3 regions of the Lentzea sp. NPDC051838 genome follow, and region 2 is predicted to be linked to each of the others. Evidence: riboswitches for the same ligand, from Rfam matches in the RefSeq annotation. Region 2 holds a riboswitch; each other region holds the start of a gene.
The links. A riboswitch is a leader RNA that binds a small molecule or an ion and turns the genes downstream of it on or off. The one in region 2 is predicted to bind thiamine pyrophosphate.
Positions count from the first base shown of each region.

Region 1: linked by a shared signal. The riboswitch ahead of AB0M24_RS44700 (FAD-dependent oxidoreductase) and the one ahead of AB0M24_RS32320 (thiamine ABC transporter substrate-binding protein) in region 2 are both predicted to bind thiamine pyrophosphate.
Region 3: linked by a shared signal. The riboswitch ahead of thiC (phosphomethylpyrimidine synthase ThiC) and the one ahead of AB0M24_RS32320 (thiamine ABC transporter substrate-binding protein) in region 2 are both predicted to bind thiamine pyrophosphate.

Region 1 covers NZ_JBFAYI010000045.1:40,444-44,455, reverse strand. Annotated here, with positions in the region: gene AB0M24_RS44710 (thiazole synthase) at 1-538, opposite strand, end outside; gene thiS (sulfur carrier protein ThiS) at 540-740, opposite strand; gene AB0M24_RS44700 (FAD-dependent oxidoreductase) at 737-1,684, opposite strand; TPP riboswitch at 1,688-1,799, opposite strand; gene thiE (thiamine phosphate synthase) at 1,826-2,467, shown strand; gene AB0M24_RS44690 (class III extradiol ring-cleavage dioxygenase) at 2,499-3,260, shown strand; gene AB0M24_RS44685 (helix-turn-helix domain-containing protein) at 3,253-3,810, opposite strand; gene AB0M24_RS44680 (NADP-dependent oxidoreductase) at 3,860-4,012, shown strand, end outside.
Region 2 covers NZ_JBFAYI010000020.1:5,362-9,373, reverse strand. Annotated here, with positions in the region: gene AB0M24_RS32335 (mannosyltransferase) at 1-294, shown strand, start outside; gene AB0M24_RS32330 (glycoside hydrolase family 88 protein) at 211-1,200, opposite strand; gene AB0M24_RS32325 (4a-hydroxytetrahydrobiopterin dehydratase) at 1,254-1,547, opposite strand; TPP riboswitch at 1,580-1,694, shown strand; gene AB0M24_RS32320 (thiamine ABC transporter substrate-binding protein) at 1,682-2,680, shown strand; gene AB0M24_RS32315 (iron ABC transporter permease) at 2,767-4,012, shown strand, end outside.
Region 3 covers NZ_JBFAYI010000045.1:47,274-51,285, reverse strand. Annotated here, with positions in the region: gene AB0M24_RS44750 (aldo/keto reductase) at 1-617, opposite strand, end outside; gene AB0M24_RS44745 (LysE family translocator) at 689-1,291, shown strand; TPP riboswitch at 2,002-2,124, shown strand; gene thiC (phosphomethylpyrimidine synthase ThiC) at 2,116-3,756, shown strand; gene thiD (bifunctional hydroxymethylpyrimidine kinase/phosphomethylpyrimidine kinase) at 3,753-4,012, shown strand, end outside.

The DNA of each region.
Region 1 (4,012 bases), on a different contig from region 2:
CCGGAACCGTGGCACGCGAGGTGATCAGCTCGATGTTGTGCGGGTTGCGGATGCCGAGTCCCGTTCCGATGGGCGAACCGAGCGGCATCACCGTGGCGCAGCCGATGTCCTGCAGCTTCAACGCCAGCACCGGGTCGTCATTCGTGTACGGCAGTACCACGAAACCGTCCCGCACCAACCGTTCCGCGGCGTCGAGCAGCTCGACCGGGTCGGGCAACAGGGTCTGCTCGTCGTAAACCACTTCGAGCTTCACCCAGTTGGTTTCCAACGCCTCGCGCGCGAGCTGAGCGGTCAGCACCGCTTCCGCCGACGTGCGGCAGCCCGCCGTGTTCGGCAGGACCTCGATTCCAAGGCGCCGCAACAACTCCAGCACGCCGGTCTGACCGGCCGCGTCGACCCGGCGCATCGCCACGGTCGTCAGCTCGGTCCCGGACGCCACGAGAGCCCGTTCCAGCACCGAGAGGTTCGCGGCACCGCCGGTGCCGGTGATGAGCCTGGACCGGAACTCCCGGCCCGCGATGATCAGCGGATCGTCCACGTCAGCCTCCCTGGACCGCGGTCAGCACCTCGACCACGCCGCCGTCCGGCACGATCGTCTTGTCCCACAACGCCCTCGGCACCACGGCGCCGTCCAGCGCCACCGCCACACCGGAAGTAGGCGCGCCCACCAGCGTCACCACGGCGGCGACGGACGTGCCCTCGGCGAGGTCCCGGGAAGTCCCGTTCACCTGTGCTTTCACGAACTTCCTCCTTCGAGCAGCCCGACCACCTGGAATGCCGTGTGCGGGGCCAGCAGCAGACCGTTGCGGTGGTGGCCGGTCGCGGCGATCACGCCGGGTTCGAGCCAGCGGACGATCGGCACGTTGTCCGGGCTGCCCGCGCGGAACCCGACGGCGGCCTCGGTGAGCGCGTACTCGGCGATGCCCGGCAGCACGGTTTCCGCGTCCCGCAACAGGTCCCGCACACCCGCGACGGACACGTCCGTGTCGAACCCTGCCTCGTACTGGGTGGCGCCCACGACCAGTCCGTCGTCGCGCGGCACCAGGTACACCGGCCGGCCGGACACCAGCGCGCGAATCGTGTGACGCGGCGGCGGCAAGGCGCCCGCGCGATGCGTGAGCCGCAGGATCTCGCCTTTGACCGGCCGGATCACGTCCTTCAACGCCGGGTGCAGCTCACCGCTCCACGCCCCGGCCGCGATGACCTCGACGCGTCCCTCCACATCGGACTTCACCCCGGCGTCGACACATGCCTTCCACAGTGCGGAAAGCAACTCACGGTTGTCGACGGCGAGATCACCCGACGCGTACACACCGCCGCGAACCGCTGGGCCCAAAGAAGGTTCGAGGGCGCGGATCTCCCGCGAGGTCAGCAACTCCCCCGCGTGCCGCAGATCGGCCAGGTCACCGGACTGCGTGCCGACAGCGAGAGTCCCCGCCGTGAACAACGGCACACCGATCGACTCGGCGAAGTTCGGCCACATCGTGAGGGCCTCGACACCCTGCGCCACCACGGCTTCCTCGCCAGGCCACGCCTCCGTCAGAGGTGCGAGCATCCCGCCCGCGACCCGTGATCCGGCGTGCGGCGAACCCAGATCGAAGACGGAAACCGAGTAGCCGGCCCGTGCCGCGAACAACGCGACGGACAGGCCGATGACACCGCCACCCCGGACGGCTACTTCCACACTGCTCAAGGCATTCACGCTCCCTGCGCCGGCATGACCCGGATCAGGTTCGACGGTCGGAGCGAACCACGCTCCCTCTCAGCCCGGTGTTCTCCAGGCTCCCGTGCGGACCGACACCAACATAACGGTTACCGTGCGAGCGTGCCAGGACTCGACGGAAACCTGATCAGGCAACGACTCGCCGACGCGACGCTCTACCTCTGCACGCCGAACCGGCCCGACCTGGCCGAGTTCGCCGATGCCGCGCTCGCCGGCGGAGTCGACATCATCCAGCTGCGGGACAAGTCGCTCGAGGCGAAGCAGGAGATCCAAGCCCTGGAAATCCTCGCGGAAGCCTCCGACGCCCACGGGAAGCTGCTCGCCGTCAACGACCGCGCGGACATCGCGTACGCGCTCAGGGCGGACGTGCTCCACCTCGGCCAGGACGACCTGCCCGTCTCGGCCGCGCGCCACATCATCGGCGACCACCCGGTGATCGGCCGGTCCACGCACGACGTGGAGCAGATGCAGGCGGCTGCGACGGAGCACGGCACGGACTACTTCTGCACCGGCCCGTGCTGGCCGACGCCGACGAAGCCGGGACGTCCGGCGCCTGGCCTGGACCTCGTGCGAGCCACCAAGGGCATGCGACGGCCGTGGTTCGCGATCGGCGGCATCGACCTGCAGAACCTCCACGAGGTGAAGGCAGCCGGAGCCACCCGAGTCGTCGTCGTCCGGGCCATCACCGAGGCCGAAGATCCCAAGGCGGCCGCCGAGTCGTTCAAAGTTGAACTTAGTCGTTGAAATTTGAACAATCAGGCGTACGCTCGATGACGTGAGCGCACCTGTGCTGTACCTGAGCCACGGGGCACCCCCGCTGGCTGACGACGAGACGTGGACCGGAGAGCTCAAGGCCTGGTCCGCCACCCTCCCGCGCCCGGAGGCCGTGCTCATGGTCTCCGCGCACTGGGAAGAGGCTCCGACGACGATCGGCGCGACCACCACCGTGCCGCTCGTCTACGACTTCTGGGGCTTCCCGCAGCGGTACTACGAGGTCACGTACGAGGCACCGGGTGCGCCCGAGCTCGCCGACGACGTCCGCAAGCTCCTCGGCGGACACGTCGAGCAGGACGCCGAACGCGGACTCGACCACGGCGCCTACGTGCCGCTGAAGGAGATGTTCCCGGACGCGGACGTGCCGGTGCTGCAGATGTCGCTGCCCACGCTCGACCCGCGCAAGCTGCACCAGATCGGCAAGCAGCTCGCGCCGCTGCGGGACCAGAACGTGCTGATCGTCGGCAGCGGGTTCATGACCCACAACCTGAGCTGCGTGCACTTCGACCAGGGCCCGGACTACGAGCCGCCGTCGTGGTCGAAGGAGTTCGACGACTGGGCGCACCAGCAGCTGGCGAACGGCGACGTGGACGCCCTCCTGGACTTCCAGCAGAAAGCGCCCGCGGCCGGCATCGCGCACCCGCGCACCGAGCACTTCGCCCCGCTGTTCGTCGCACTGGGCGCGGCGAGCGACGAAAAAGCGAACTCAACCGTCGAGGGCTTCTGGTACGGCCTCTCGAAGCGTTCGGTGCAGTTCAGCTAGCCACGCCTTCCAGGAACAACGCGGCCAGCCGCCGCGCGACGGCGGGCGTCCCGTTGCGGACGCCCCCGCTCGCCATCAGCAGCAGCACCACGTCGTCGACCGAGAAATCGACACGCAACGAGCCGGTCGCCTTGGCCCGGCGGATGAGCTCGCCGAGCGCCAGGAACGCCGTCTCGCGCAGCGCGGCGAAGTCGATCGCCTTGGGATAGGCGTGCGTGAACGCCGCCGAGAACCCGCGGTCGAGCACGTGCAGCCGGCACACCTCCTCCACGGTCCGGCGGAACCCCTCCCAGGGATCGGGGTGCGCGAGCCCCTCCTCGACCGCGCGGGTGCAGGCCGCCATCTGCTCGGAGAAGGCCTCCACCACCAGTGCCTCCTTCGTGGGGAAGCGGCGGTAGAGGGTCGCCGGGCCGACCCCGGCACGGCGGGCGATCTCGCGCATCGGCACGTCCAGGCCCTCCGCGGCGAACGCCTCGCGCGCGACCGCCATGATCCGGTCGCGGTTGTCCTGGGCGTCCGAACGCAGGTTGTGAGTCAGATTCGCCGTCACCGTCTCAGTTTCGGCTAAGTGGACGCCCTGTTCCACTAATTTCGCCGCCATGCGAGCACTCCAGTTCACCCAGTACGGCCCCGCTGACCTGCTGCACGTCGCTGAAGTCGCCGAACCGCACGCGGGCCCCGGTCAGATCCGGATCGCCGTCCGTGCCTCCGGGGTCACGCCGGGAGACACCTACCTGCGCTCCGGAAGGTTC
Region 2 (4,012 bases):
GTGCCCGCCCTCCTGTGGCTGACCTACGAGGGCGGACACCTCCTGTGCAAGATCACCGCCGGCCTCTGGGTGCTGCTGACCGGCGGTTATCTCGTCTCGTTCCTGCTCAACGCCCAGCCGAACATCTGGGACTTCCCGCGTCCCTGGTACTACGCGGCGCTCGGCTGGGGCTACCCGGCGGCCGGGATGCTCACGCTGGTCGCCATCGGCCTAGCAGCCCGGCGTAAGAGGGACGAGCTGCTGCCCCGCGACGAGGAAGCTGCCGACAGCGAACCCAGCCCTGTCGCCGGCTGAGGCCTGCTTCCAGGAGTTGCGGGCCGCGACCCAGCCGAGGTTGCCGTCGGTGTCCAGCGCGGTCTGCAGCGCCTGCCAGCCCTTCTGCACGTACGGCAGGTAGGTGTCCTTGTCGAGCACGCCCGCGTTGATGCCCGCCGCGAACGCGTAAGTGATCATCGAGGTGGCCGCCGAGTCCTTGCCGGTGGCGCCCCAGAAGCCGTCGTGGCGCTGCAGGTACCGCAGCGTCTGGGCGGACTTGCGCAGCGTCCTGGCGTAGTCGGCGCGGTACGGGTTGTCCTTCGGCAGCATCAGGATCGCTTTGGCGAGACCCTGCACGGCCCAGCCGTTGGTCTGCACGTTCAGGCCCCACAGGCCCGTGGCCTCGTTGAACGTGCGGTGCTTCAACGAGCGGTACGACTTGTACGAGTAGTCGAGCAGGTCCTGGTCGAGGTCGCGCACGGCGACCTCGGTGAAGGACGGCAGCGACATCGTCAGCGCGTCCGGGGACTTCCAGTAGTCGTAGCGCCCGGTCTTCGCCTGGGCCCGCAGGTTGTCCCGCAGCGGCTGGAGCACCTCCGGCTCCGGGTGGAAGAACGAGACCGCCAGGTAGGCCTCACCGCTCGCCTGCGCGTCCGGGGCGTAGGGGTTCGCCGGGTCGACCGGCAGCAGGTACTTGTTCGCCTGCACCCAAGGCCACGTCTTGTGGTTGCTGATCCCGGTCGTCCGGACCTGCGCGATGTTCCCGGTGTGGAAGTTCGCGTTGGACCAGTTGTTCGCCTTGAGGTCGGCGCCGTTGGTGACCCACGCCGCACTGGCCTTGATCATCACGTCCGTCACGGCGCAGGGCACGGCTTGTGCAGCCGCGGGCGCGATCAAAAGGCTGCCAGCCAGCGCTACAACGAACAAAGATGTGCGCAACCGCATGAGGGTGTTCCCTCTCATATCCGCTGGCGGCGGCAGCGCACATCTTGACCGAATCAGGCCAGCGCGTCCAGGACTCCGTCGATTTCCTCGGCGAGAGATACGTCCAGCGCGGTGATTCCTCCCTTGACGTGGGTCCACAGGCGAAATGTCAGGGTCTTGTAGCGGATGTCGATGTCCGGGTGGTGGTTGTCGTTCTCCGCGATCTCCGCGACCCGGTTCACGACCATGATCGCCTGCGGGAAGCTCGCCAGCTCCACGGTCCTGACCAGCGCCGCGTCCTGCGCGGTCCAGTCGGGCAGCTTGGGCAGCACGTCGTTCAACTGATCGTCGCTCAACAGCTCGGCCATGTCCTGATCGTCCCACCACGTCACGTAAGCTGCGCGTTTGCCACGGGAGTCCGGTGAAGCGCCGGGCTGAGAGGAGGGCTCGCAAGCCCTCGACCGTCCACCTGATCCGGGTCATACCGGCGTAGGGAGATGTGATGAGAAGGATTTGGGCTGTTCTCGCTGCTTTCGCGTTGACCGGTTGTTCCGCCGGTACTTCGACCGGGCCTCAGACGCACGAGGTCACATTGGTGACGCACGACTCGTTCGTGGTGAAGGAAGGCCTGCTGGACGAGTTCCAGAAGGCCACCGGGATCACCGTGAAGCAGATCGCGTCGGGCGATGCCGGTGAGCTCACGAACAAGCTCGTGCTCACCAAGGCGAACCCGATCGGCGACATCGCGTACGGCGTCGACTCGACGTTCGCCTCGCGGGCGCTGTCCGAGGGCGTGTTCGCGGAGTACGCGTCGCCGGAGGCCTCGAAGGGTGCTCAGCGCTACCAGGTCGACTCGACCGGGCGCCTGCACGCGGTGGACGTCGGCGACGTGTGCCTGAACATCGACCCGGCCAAGCTCGGCGGCGTCGAGCCCACCTCGTACGAGGACCTGACCGACCCGAAGTTCAAGGACATGCTGGTCGTCGAGAACCCGGCCACGTCGTCGCCCGGTCTCGCGTTCCTGCTGGGCACGGTCGCGAAGTTCGGCGAGAACGGCTGGCAGGAGTACTGGAGCAAGCTCAAGGCCAACGGCGTCAAGGTCGTGAGCGGCTGGGAAGAGGCTTACAACCAGGAGTTCTCGGCCACGAAGGGCACGCGCCCGATCGTCGTGTCGTACGCGTCGTCGCCGTCCGCGGAGGGCGGGAAGACCAAGGCCGTGCTCGGGACCTGCTACCGGCAGGTCGAGTACGCGGGTGTGCTCGCCGGCGCGAAGAACGCCCCGGACGCGCAGAAGGTGCTCGACTTCCTGCTGGGCGAGAAGTTCCAGGCACAGGTGGCCGAGCAGATGTACGTCTACCCGTCGCGTGAGGGTGTCGCGCTGCCCGAGTCGTGGGCGAAGGACGCGCCGCTGCCGTCCTCGCCGCAGTCGCTGCCCGCGGACAAGGTGAAGGACAACCGCGAAGCGTGGGTCGAGCAGTGGCGCAAGCTCGTGCAGGGCTGAGCCGTCTCGATCACGGGCCGGGGTCGGCTTCGGCGAGGGCTCGGGCCGGCCTGACCTCGGCTCGTTTCGGCTGGTCGGCGGCGGCTTTGTTGCCGCTGGCCTTCCTGGCGCTCTTCTTCGCGTGGCCTGTCCTCGCGATCATCACCCTCGGCCTGCGCGAGGGCGGTGTCGTCTCGGCGCTCGTCGACGGTGAGACGTGGGAGCTCGTCGGGTTCACCCTCGGCCAGGCCGCCGCGTCGACCCTGTTCGCGGTGCTCGCCGGGATGCCGCTGGCGTTCGTGCTGGCCCGGTGCCGTCTTCGCGGGCTCGGGGTGATCCGCGCCGCGGTGATGGTGCCGTTCGTGCTGCCGACCGTCGTGGTGGGCCTGGCGTTCCGGACGTTCTGGCCGGACGGCGGAGTGCTCCCGATCGTGCTGGCGAACGCGTTCTTCAACGTTGCCGTGGTCGCGCGGACCGTAGGCGGGCTGTGGGCGCACACGGATCGCCGAGCGGAGGACGCGGCCCGCGCTTTGGGTGCGTCTCGTCCGCGGGCGTTCCTGTCCGTGGTGCTACCGGCGTTGGCGCCTGCGATCGGGTCGGCGGCTGCGGTCGTGTTTCTCTTTTGTGCCACGAGCTTTGGCGTCGTGCTGGTGCTCGGCGGGTCGCGGTACCGGACGCTGGAGACCGAGATCTACCTGCGGACCGTCGAGCTGTTCGACCTGTCCGGGGCGGCGGCGTTGTCGTTGCTGCAGTTCGCCGCCGTGCTGGCGGTGTTGGTCCTGGGAGCGCTGGCCCGGCGGCGGCGCGAGACGGCGTTGTCGTTGCGCGGCAGGGAAGAGCTGGCGCGACGGCCGTCCGGTGGCGAGTGGTACGTCGTCGGAGTCGCTTTCGCTGTTGTGGCGTTGTTGTTGACCCCGGTGGTCGGGCTGGTTGTTCGCTCACTGTCCACTCGGGACGGTTGGAGCTTCGCCGGGTACGCCGCGCTGGCCACGCGCGGCGATCGTGGCACGTTGGCGGTGACGGGGTTCGACGCGGCGTTGAACTCGGTGCGCACGGCGTTCGACGCGACGCTCGTGGCACTGGTGGTCGGGGTGTTCTCGGCTGTGGTGCTGGTCGGGTTGCGGAGGTCCGGAGGGCGGATCGCCGAGGTGCTCGACACCGCGTTGATGTTGCCGCTCGGGGTGTCCGCGGTGACCGTCGGCTTCGGGTACCTGGTGACGATGGACGCGCTGCCGGGGGACTTCCGGACTTCGCCGTTGCTCGTTCCGCTGGCGCAGGCGCTCGTGGTGACGCCGTTGATCGTGCGGATGGTGCTGCCGGTGCTGCGGGCTGTGGACGAACGGCTGCGGCAGG
Region 3 (4,012 bases), on a different contig from region 2:
AACCCCATCGCGAGCGGACGGCGGCACAGCACCGCGTACTCCCCCGCGTACATCTCGGGGTTGTCGAACAGCAGGTTGATGTCGGCCTGCGCGGCGATCCCGTGCTCACCGGCCGCGAAGAACCGCGCCCGCTCGACGTCGTCGGTGCTCCACCCGTAGCCGAGGATCTTGCCCTCGCGCACCAACTCCTCGCAGGCGTCCCGCAGCAACGCGGCCTCCTCCAGCGGCAGATCCCCGATGTGCAGCTGGTACAGGTCGATCCGGTCGGTCCCCAGTCGCCGCAACGACCCCTCGACGGCGCGGCGCAGATAAGAGACCGATCCTTCGTTGCCCGTCATGCGGCGGCTCGAAGCGTCGAACCCGCAACCCCACTTCGTCGCGATCGTCACCTGGTCACGCCTGCCCGCAAACGCTTGCCCCACGAGCGTTTCCGCGTGTCCGCACCCGTACACGTCCGCGGTGTCGAACAGCGTCACGCCCAGCTCGAACGCCCGCTGCAAGGCCTTCAGCGACTCGGCGTCGTCGGCAGGACCCCAGCCGACCGGTGACCCGTCCGGGCCCGAGAACGGGCCGCCCATCGCCCACGTGCCGAAACCCATCTTCCCGAGCTCTGTCATGGGTCCACCGAACATCCTGGAGCGCGCTCCAGGTCAAGAAACAAGTTGCCCGCGTCAGCGACCATCGAGGCATGCCAATCGAAAACATCGTCGCCTTCGTCGCGGCCTCGTTCCTCATCGCACTGTCGCCCGGACCTGGCACGGCCATGGTCCTGCGACAGTCGGTGCACGGGCGAAAAGCCGCGCTGGCGACGGTGTTCGGCATGGAGGTCGGCGTCGCGTGCTGGGCGATCGCCGCGGCTTTCGGCCTGTCCGTCCTGCTCACGGCGTCGGAGATCGCCTACCACGGACTTCGCATCGCGGGCGCGGTCTTCCTGATCTACCTGGGCGTCAAGGCCCTGATCAGCAAGAGCGTGCCCAACGCGGAACCTCCGCCCGCCAGCCACGCGTTCCGCAGCGGGCTGGTGGTGAACCTCGCCAACCCGAAGCTGGGCGTGTTCGCGATCTCGTTCCTACCGCAGTTCGTGCCTGCCGGGGAGGCCGGCAAGGGGGTTCTGCTCTTCCTCGCCATCGGGTGGGTCCTGATCGACACCGTCTGGTACCTGATCATCGTGTCGATCCTGCACACCATCCGCGGCTGGCTGAGCCGCCCGCGGGTCCGTCCGGCTCTCGAGAAGCTGTCGGGCGGCGTGCTGCTGGCGCTCGGAGTCCGGCTGGTACTCGACCCGCGTTGAGATCGGGTTGCCCCGGCGCCAGAACAGCTCGGGCAACCCGGCCAGCTCACCGAGGGTGTGGCAGGCGGCCATCGACTGATAGCCCCCGGCCAGCACGTGCGCGCGGATTCGGTCCAGACGGCCGAACTCGATCACCTCACCGGCGATGAGGAACGGCAGCACCAGCTGCCAGGCCTGCACCACCGCGGGCCTACGCCGGTGAGGTGCGCGCAGGGCTGCACGGGCGACTCGTAAAAGGTGCTCGTTCGCGCTCATCGTGTACGGATGCGCCGAGTGGTCCCAGTTCCACCGGCGCTCCTCCGTGACGGCGCACCGCACGCACTCGACCGGCCCGGTGCCCAGTTCGGCACCGCAGCGGGAGCACGCGAGCAGCGTCATCGCCCAGTCGACGCACGTCCACGGGTACTGGCCGACCTCGGAGGAGACCACCAGCTCGGCCAGTTCCCTGTCCGCCAGCTGGGACGATGTTCGCAACGCCTCCCAGTCCGCGAGCCAGAACTGGTCGAGGAGCTCGGCGCAGAATCCGCAGTCGGGATAGCCGCGACCAGCGAGTTCTCCGCAGGAAGGGCATGCGGAGACCACGGCGGGACGTTGACCGCGACGCGCGCCGGGCGGGAACGGCTGATGATCCGCCACGAGAGAGAAGGTTAGGGCCAAAGCGAGCGCTTGGCAGCTACGGCGCGCGCTGACTATGGTCGGGTCTCGACAACTCAAGAAAACGCGGGAGCTCGCGCCTGAGCGGGCTGAGAGGGTGACTGGCTGTAGTGCCGGTGTCACCGACCGCCTGAACCTGACCGGGTAATGCCGGCGTAGGGAGGAATGTCGTGACGGCACTTGACGACCGTTCGGTCAAGCCCAGTGTGACCACCGGCCCGATCTCGGGCTCCCGCAAGGTGTACCGCGATGGTGTGCCTTTCCGCAGGGTGGAACTGACCAACGGCGAACATGTCGATCTGTACGACACTTCCGGTCCGTATACCGACGACAACGCGACCATCGACGTCCACAGTGGACTGCCCGACCTGAGGTCGGGGTGGATCGCAGCACGGGAACCGATCAACGGAGCTGTCAGCCAGCTCGCGTACGCGAAGGCCGGGATCATCACCCCGGAGATGCGCTACATCGCGGTGCGCGAGAACCTCGACGCGGAGTTCGTGCGCAACGAGGTGGCCATCGGGCGTGCGGTGATTCCGTTGAACCGCAAGCACCCCGAGGCCGAGCCGATGATCATCGGCAAGAAGTTCCTCGTGAAGATCAACGCCAACATCGGCAACTCCGCGGTGTCGTCGTCGATCGAGGACGAGGTCGAGAAGATGGTGTGGGCGTCCCGCTGGGGTGCCGACACGATCATGGATCTCTCCACCGGCAAGCGGATTCACGAGACGCGCGAGTGGATCCTGCGCAACTCGCCCGTGCCCATCGGCACCGTGCCGATCTACCAGGCGCTGGAGAAGGTCAACGGCGACCCGGCGGCGCTGTCGTGGGAGGTCTACCGCGACACCGTGATCGAGCAGTGCGAGCAGGGCGTCGACTACATGACCGTGCACGCGGGCGTGCTGCTGCGGTACGTGCCGCTGACGGCCAAGCGCGTCACGGGCATCGTCTCGCGCGGCGGGTCGATCATGGCCGCGTGGTGCCTCGCGCACCACAAGGAGAGCTTCCTCTACACGCACTTCGAGGAGCTCTGCGACATCCTGCGGACCTACGACGTGACGTTCTCGCTGGGCGACGGGCTGCGGCCCGGTTCCATCGCGGACGCCAACGACGAGGCGCAGTTCGCGGAGCTGAAGACCTTGGGCGAGCTCACGCACATCGCGCGCGCCAAGGACGTCCAGGTGATGATCGAGGGCCCCGGCCACGTGCCGATGCACAAGATCGCCGAGAACGTGCGGCTTGAGGAGGAGTGGTGCGGCGAGGCGCCGTTCTACACCCTCGGCCCGCTGGCCACGGACATCGCGCCGGCGTACGACCACATCACGTCCGCGATCGGTGCGGCGCAGATCGGCTGGCTCGGCACCGCGATGCTCTGCTACGTCACGCCGAAGGAGCACCTCGGTCTGCCGAACCGCGACGACGTGAAGACCGGCGTGATCACGTACAAGATCGCGGCGCACTCGGCGGACCTCGCCAAGGGCCACCCCGGCGTCCAGGACTGGGACGACGCGTTGTCCAAGGCGCGCTTCGAGTTCCGCTGGGAGGACCAGTTCAACCTGTCGCTCGACCCGGACACCGCGCGCTCGTTCCACGACGAGACGCTCCCCGCGGAACCGGCGAAGACGGCGCACTTCTGCTCGATGTGCGGGCCGAAGTTCTGCTCCATGAAGATCACGCAGGACGTGCGGCGCTACGCCGAGGAACGCGGACTGTCCACAGTGGAGGCGATCGAGGCGGGCATGGCGGAGAAGTCCGACGAGTTCGCCGACACCGGCAACAAGGTCTACCTGCCAGTGGTGGAAACGACGTGACAGCAACACCCCCGAGAGTCCTCACCATCGCCGGAAGCGATTCCGGCGGTGGTGCGGGGATCCAGGCCGACCTCCGCACGCTCTTCGCGTGCGGAGTGCACGGCTGCGTCGCACTGACCGCCGTGACGGTCCAGAACTCGCTGGGCGTCACGGGTGTCTCCGAAATTCCGGCCGACGTCGTGGCGGCGCAGATCATCTCGGTCGCCGAGGACATCGGCGTGCAGGCCGCGAAGACCGGCATGCTCGCCTCCGCCGC